Regions from separate parts of the Synechococcus sp. H60.2 genome, predicted to be linked through region 2. Evidence: predicted binding sites of a transcription regulator. Region 2 holds the regulator's gene; the other holds the start of a gene.

Region 1 (3,417 bases), on a different contig from region 2:
TCGCCGGCAGGGGCCACAAAGTCGCGGTTCTTGGGAGGATAGAAGAAGCCGTAGGCCACTGTCCCGCCAGAAGTGGGAAAGGTGATGGGCTCAGGGATCGACAAATACTCCAGATCTATTGCCACGCTGCTAGAACGGGCCACCACCTCCCCTTGGCCAGAAGGTAAGTCCAGACCGACCAAGGCCATGGCTTCGCTGGGGGATCCGGCCAGGAAGGCAGCTTTTTCGCCGCTAACTTGGAGGTTGTGGAGCTCGGTGTAGGGTATGGGGAGCTCCTGCCTCTGTCCTGAACGCGGATCCAAAAGCGCCAGGTGGCAGAGCCCCTCTTGTCGATAGATGGCCAGGATTTGCCCATCCCCACAGAAGCCGTAGGTGCTCAGGCCAAACACCCACTGGGGCTCGCCAAACTCTGCTTCCATAGGACAGAGGGAAATGGGGCCCTGGGGATCCCAGCGGTAGAGGTTCCACCAGCCGCTGCGGTCGGAAACAAAGTAAAGCTCCCCCTGCGGCGACCACTGGGGCTGGAAAATGGACTCAGCCGGGCCACCAACGAGTTTCTGGGGTTCTCCCAAGCTGCCGTCAGGAGCCACTTCCGCCCGCCACAGCTCCGTGCCGTCCCAAGGCATCTGGGGGTGATCCCAGGCCAGCCACACCAGGATCTGACCGTCTGGGCTCAGTTGCGGGCTGGCGTAGAAATCGTGGCCCCTGGCCAAAACCTGCTGGGATCCGCTTTCTAGATCGATGGCAACCAGGGTATTTTCCGGCTCTCCCTGGCGGCTGTGATCCTCGCGCACGCAGAGGATGCGCCGGCGCCTCCTGTCCACCACCCCGTCGGCATAGCGGTAGGGGCCGGGCTCGGTGAGGGGCTGGGGAGCCAACTCCGGCAGCAGGCAGTACAGCCGTTGATCGGCAAAGTTGCAGAAATACACCACCCCCTCGGAGACCCAGTAGGCGCCGCCGCCGTACTCATGCACCCGCGTGCGCACGTTGAAGGGTGCTGGCGTCAGTTCCTGCACCGTCCCGTCGGCAGCTCGCCGCATCAGTACATTTCGCCCCTTCTCCTGCGGGCGGCCCTCCGTCCAGTAGAGATCCCCCTTGTCCCAAGCCGGTTGCCCTAGGCGTAGGGATCCGGCCACCACCAGGTCAGCGGTAATTGGGGATCGCCAAGATCCATAGCCAGCCTGTTGCACCATAAGCCATCAATTTTCAACCTCGAAATCTCCATTATGCCGAGAGCAAGGGATCCTGGGAGCTTGGGGAGAACAGGCTCAGATTCTGGAAAAAAGTATCTCACAACACAATTTCTTCCTGGCTGAATGGGTTTGATAAAACACGTCGAGGCAACAGGGGCGCACGACGCTCTCTCGACTGCAGAACTGGCTTTTCCCCCTGTTGATGTTGGGAAGGCATTAGTGAAAACCTCAGCCGAGCGCAGTTGGGCAAGCTGATCCATGGGCAAGGTGATGAGCTGAGTGCTTCCCCCCGTTAGCCAGGCTGCTGTAACCACACTTCGCTACATCCTTTGCACTCACCTCGTTTCGGAGTTTACCGATGGCTCAATCTTTTAATCGTCGTCAAGTGCTGAAAATGGGCGCGCTGGCCGGAGCCGGCGCTGCCTTAGGGCCGCAGATCTGGGTGAAGCGGTCTGTGCCTGCCTATGCTCAGGGAGAGACTATTCGCGTTGGCATTTTGCACTCCCTCAGCGGCACGATGGCCATTTCGGAAACCAGTGTGGTGGATGCGGAAAAGCTAGCCATTAAAGAGATCAATGCCGCCGGTGGGGTTTTGGGCAAGCAGATCGAGCCCATCATCGAGGATGGCGCCTCCGATTGGCCAACCTTTGCCGAGAAAGCCACCAAATTGATCGATGTGGACAAGGTGGCAACGGTATTCGGCTGTTGGACCTCGGCCAGCCGCAAGGCAGTTTTGCCGGTATTTGAATCCAAGCAACACCTGCTCTGGTATCCCGTACAGTACGAAGGACAAGAGTGCTCCAAAAACATCTTCTACACCGGCGCTGCCCCCAACCAGCAGATCGAGCCTTCTGTGGAATGGCTGCTCAAGAACAAGGGCAAAGAGTTTTTCCTGGTGGGATCCGACTATGTCTTCCCCCGCACGGCCAACACCATCATCAAGGCCCAGTTAGAGGCCCTGGGCGGCAAGGTTGTGGGAGAAGATTACCTGCCTCTGGGCAACACCGAAGTGACTCCCATTATCAGCAAAATCCGTGCCGCTCTTCCCAACGGCGGCGTGATCTACAACAGCCTGAATGGCGACAGCAATGTGGCCTTCTTTAAGCAACTGAAAGCAGCCGGTCTGGAGCCGGATCGCTATCCCTCTATGTCCGTCAGCATTGCCGAAGAAGAGGTGCAGGCGATTGGCTCCGAGTTCCTAGAAGGCCACTACGCTGCCTGGAACTACTTCATGACGGTGGATACGCCTGCCAACAAGAAGTTTGTGGAAGCCTTCAAGGCAGAATACGGCCAAAACCGCGTCACCAACGACCCGATGGAAGCGGCCTATATCATGGTTTACATCTGGAAGCAGGCGGTGGAAAAAGCGGGAACCGTGGAGATCGACGCGGTGCGCCAAGCAGCCTACGGCCAAACCTTTGATGCCCCAGAGGGTCTGGTGACGATGAACACCAACCACCACCTGACCAAGTACGTGCGGATCGGCCAGGTGCGCTCTGATGGGCTGTTTGATGTCATCTTTTCTACAGACGCTGTGGAGCCACAGCCCTGGAACCAGTTTGTGGCGGAAACCAAGGGCTTTGCCTGCGACTGGTCGGATCCGGCCAAAGGCGGTCGCTTCAAAGTCAGCTAGCCCTGTTGAGCGCTGGGTGCGGGATCCCTTGCGGGTGAGTTGGGGATCCCGTCCTGGAGTTGGAAGCGCGTCCCCAGTCAACTGGTAAAGAAGGAGGATCCCCTGCCGATGACCTTGCTTTTGGATAGCTTGTTTAACGGCATCAGTATTGGCACCGTTTTGCTGATAGCCGCTCTGGGCCTGGCGATTGTCTTCGGCCTCATGGGGGTGATCAATATGGCCCATGGGGAGCTGATGATGTTGGGGGCCTACACCACCTTTGTTATGCAAAATGCCTTCCGACAATTGGGGGATCCCTGGCGGGATCTGTATATCTTTCCAGCCTTGGTTGCCGCTTTTGTCGTCACGGCCCTGGCGGGTCTGGCTCTGGAGCGGGGGGTGATTCGCTTTTTGTATGGGCGGCCGCTGGAAACCCTTTTGGCCACCTGGGGCGTGAGCCTGATCCTGCAGCAGTTCGTGCGCAGCGTCAATTGGGTGTTGGCTTTCCGCTTGGGGGCCTTTGCGGTGCTCTTTTTTGGCGGCTGGTGGCTCTTGGCAAAACGGGCCGATTGGCCGCGACTCAAAGGCTGGGTGCTGACGTTGTTGTTGGTG
Region 2 (3,417 bases):
CCCGCAGGTCTTGGTGGGTGTAGCCTTTCTCAAACCGGCCAAAGCGCTGCCACAAATCCTGCATGGCCGTGTCCAGGGATTCCTGGCCCCCCGAAAGGTGGCGAATGTGCAGATCCAGCAGCCAGCAGACCAAAGCGCCCTTGAGGTAATAAGAAACCTGGCTGTTGAGGCTATTTTCGTGGGGACGGTAGAGTTTGATCCAAGCGTCGAAACTGGATTCCTGCAGCGATTGCACGGCCCGACCCGGAGTGCGCTGCAGCCGGCCAATTTGCTCGGCCAGGATCTGCAAAAAATCTTTGGCGCTGAGGATCCCTGCCCGCAGCAAGATCACGTTTTCGTAGTAGCTGGTCGCCCCCTCGCAAAACCAGAGGCAGTCCACGTAATTTTCTTGGTTGTAGTTAATTTTCTCCAAAGCCAGAGGGCGCAGCCGCTTGACGTTCCAAGCATGGAAAAGCTCGTGGGCCAGCAGAGCCAAAAAGCGGCGATAGGACTGGGGCTGATGCAGCTCCAGCCCAGAATAATTAAGGGTGGTGCTGTACTTGTGCTCTAGGCCGCCAAATCCCCCTGGCGACAAATGCACAATAAACCAGTAGCGGTCGTAGGGCAGCCCGCCAAAAAACGCCGCAGTGGCCCGGACAATTTTCTCGGCATCGGCCACCGCTTGCTCCAAATCCAGGGTGCCTGCTCCCCAGACCACGAAGTAATGCGGGATCCCTTCCACTGCAAACGACCGCAACTGGTGCAGGCCCACCTCCACCGGACTATCCACCAGCTCGTCGTAGTCTGCCGCCACAAAAGACTGGCCGGAAGCAGGATCCTCAGAAGAAGAAATCAAAGGTCGCAAACTGGTGGCGATGCGCCAATCTGGCTTGGGAGGGATCACCGTCAAGGTGTAGGGTTCCCGCTCGCGACCGGGCACATAGAAAAAGAGCGCCGCCCCGTTGAAGTAGGCGTGGGTGAGATCCAAATGGTTGGTGCGCACCGTCAGCTCATAGGCATAGACCCGATAGCGAACCTTCACAGCCGAACAGCGGGGCGGCTCGATCTCCCAAGTGTTCTTATCTACCTTCCGCCAGGCCAAAGGGATCCCTTGCTCCGTTGCCGCCTGAAACTCTTGCACATGGCGGGCATATTCCCGCACCAGGTAGGATCCCGGCGTCCACACCGGCAGCCGCAGTTGCAGAGGCGCTTCTGGATCCACCTCTTGGATCTGTAGTTCCACCTCCAGCAGATGATTGGCCGGCTCCGGCATCCGTACTGTGAAGTGCTGACGGCTCGGTTGAGAAGGTGTGGCCACAGCCGCCTCCGGGATCCCCATAAAACCCCTCCAATCGATTACGGCCCCCGCCCCTGGTCCTGGATTCGCTGCTGGACAAGAGACGAGACTTTAAAAATGTAGCTCCTGCTACAAAGGTATCCGGGCAGAACCTTTTAGCTTAGGATAATCTTGCCCCTGGGGTAATTTTCCAGTCAACGGGAATACGGTGCGCCCCAAATCCTCCGATCTGATTTATAGGTTGATCTTAGGTATAAACTGGCTTTAAAAGGTTGACGAATATGGTGGTGGCCATCGCGGAAAAATCTCTGATTGCAGCCTTCAAACAGTTAGGAGGGCCTCACCATCCTCCGGTTATCGAAACGTTTGAACGCGGTAAGACCATCTTCTTCCCTGGAGATCCGGCGGAGCGGGTTTACTTTTTGGTGAAAGGAGCTGTCAAGCTCTCGCGGGTCTACGAAATGGGGGAAGAAATTACCGTTGCTCTCCTGCGGGAAAACAGCATTTTTGGGGTGCTCTCCTTCATCACGGGGCAGCGCTCCGACCGCTTCTATCACGCGGTGGCCTTTACCCGCGTCGAGCTACTCTCTCTGCCCATCGAACAGGTGGAAAAATCGCTGCGGGAGAACGCTGAGCTGGCCATGCTGCTGCTCAAGAGCTTGGCTTCTCGCATCCTGCAGACAGAGATGATGATTGAAACACTGGCTCACCGCGACATGGGATCCCGCCTGGTCAGCTTTCTACTGATCCTCTGCCGCGACTTCGGGGTGCCCGGCCCCAATGGAGTCACCATCGATCTCAAGCTCTCTCACCAGGCCATTGCGGAAGCGATTGGCTCAACCCGTGTCACCATCACGCGTCTGTTGGGGGAGCTGCGCAAGAAGAACTACATTTCCATCCACAAGAAAAAGATCACCGTCCACGACCCGATGCAGCTTGGCCATCGCTTTGCCTAAGGGAAGAAGCTGGCCCGCGGACGTTTCCAAGAATTTCCAATAAAGAGTAATAGCAGTGCCACCGTTCGTCGGGACAATCCCTCCCTCTGGGAGAGGGGTAGCCGCGCCAGCAAGGGAACCCCCACTCAACCGCCGGCGGCTGAGGGCGATCCTTGGGGGGAGGCTTGCTGCTGGGCCAGAGTAGCCAAGATCTTTTCTCCCATCTCGCGGCAGCCTACGAGGGTCATCCCCTCCGAGTAGATGTCGGCGGTACGGTAGCCCTGGGCCAAAACTGCCTCGACAGCCTGCTCGATGCGGTCGGCAGCTTGGGGCTGATCCAAAGAGTAGCGTAGCAGCATTGCCCCAGAGAGCACCTGGGCAAGAGGGTTGGCCTTGTCTTGTCCGGCAATATCGGGGGCTGACCCGTGTACTGGCTCGTATACCCCAGGGCCAGAGGATCCCAAAGAGGCAGAGGGCAACATGCCGATGGATCCAGTCAGCATCGCTGCCTCATCGGAAAGAATATCCCCGAAGAGGTTCTCCGTGAGAATGACGTCAAACTGCTTCGGCCAGCGCACCAACTGCATGGCAGCGTTATCGACGTACAGGTGGGAAAGCTCCACGTCGGGGTACTCAGCCGCAATGGCGGTAACCCGCTCCCGCCACAGTTGCGACACTTCCAGGACATTGGCCTTATCCACTGAGCAGAGCTTGCGCCGTCGCTTGCGAGCCAGTTCGAAGGCCACGCGGGCAATGCGATCCACCTCGGCCTCGCTGTAGGCCATGGTGTTTACACCCCGCCGGGATCCCGTGGCATCTGTGAAGATCCCTTTGGGTTGGCCGAAGTAGATGCCTCCGGTGAGCTCGCGCACCACCACCAGGTCGATCCCGGCGATCACTTCTGCCTTGAGGGAAGAGGCCTCCACCAGTTGCGGAAAGATCTTCACCGGGCGCAAGTTGGCAAATAATCCCAAGCCAGCCCGCAAGCCCAACAAAGCCCGCTCAGGACGCTTCTCCCGCGGCAGGGTGTCGTACTTAAAGTCGCCAACCGCCGCCAAGTAAACAGCATCGCTCTCCTGGGCCATTTTCAAGGTCTCTGGGGGCAAGGGATCCCCAGTGGCTTCGTAGGCTGCTCCACCAATTAGGCCCTCCTGCCACTGGAGGGAAAACCCCATCTGAGCGGCCACTGCATCCAAAACCGCCCGC

Evidence for each region. The regulator NtcA, encoded in region 2, controls nitrogen genes in cyanobacteria. The targets are predictions, from matches to a motif close to GTANCNNNNGNTAC.
Region 1: a site for NtcA is predicted at 1,286-1,299, ahead of urtA (urea ABC transporter substrate-binding protein). Genes of this name have one in related genera too.

Annotation. Positions count from the first base shown of each region.
Region 1 covers NZ_JANSIZ010000088.1:752-4,168, reverse strand. The annotation lists gene NW845_RS11435 (prolyl oligopeptidase family serine peptidase) at 1-1,193, opposite strand, end outside; gene urtA (urea ABC transporter substrate-binding protein) at 1,552-2,826, shown strand; gene urtB (urea ABC transporter permease subunit UrtB) at 2,935-3,417, shown strand, end outside.
Region 2 covers NZ_JANSIZ010000110.1:250-3,666, reverse strand. The annotation lists gene NW845_RS12190 (M61 family metallopeptidase) at 1-1,318, opposite strand, end outside; gene ntcA (global nitrogen regulator NtcA) at 1,558-2,232, shown strand; gene leuB (3-isopropylmalate dehydrogenase) at 2,358-3,417, opposite strand, start outside.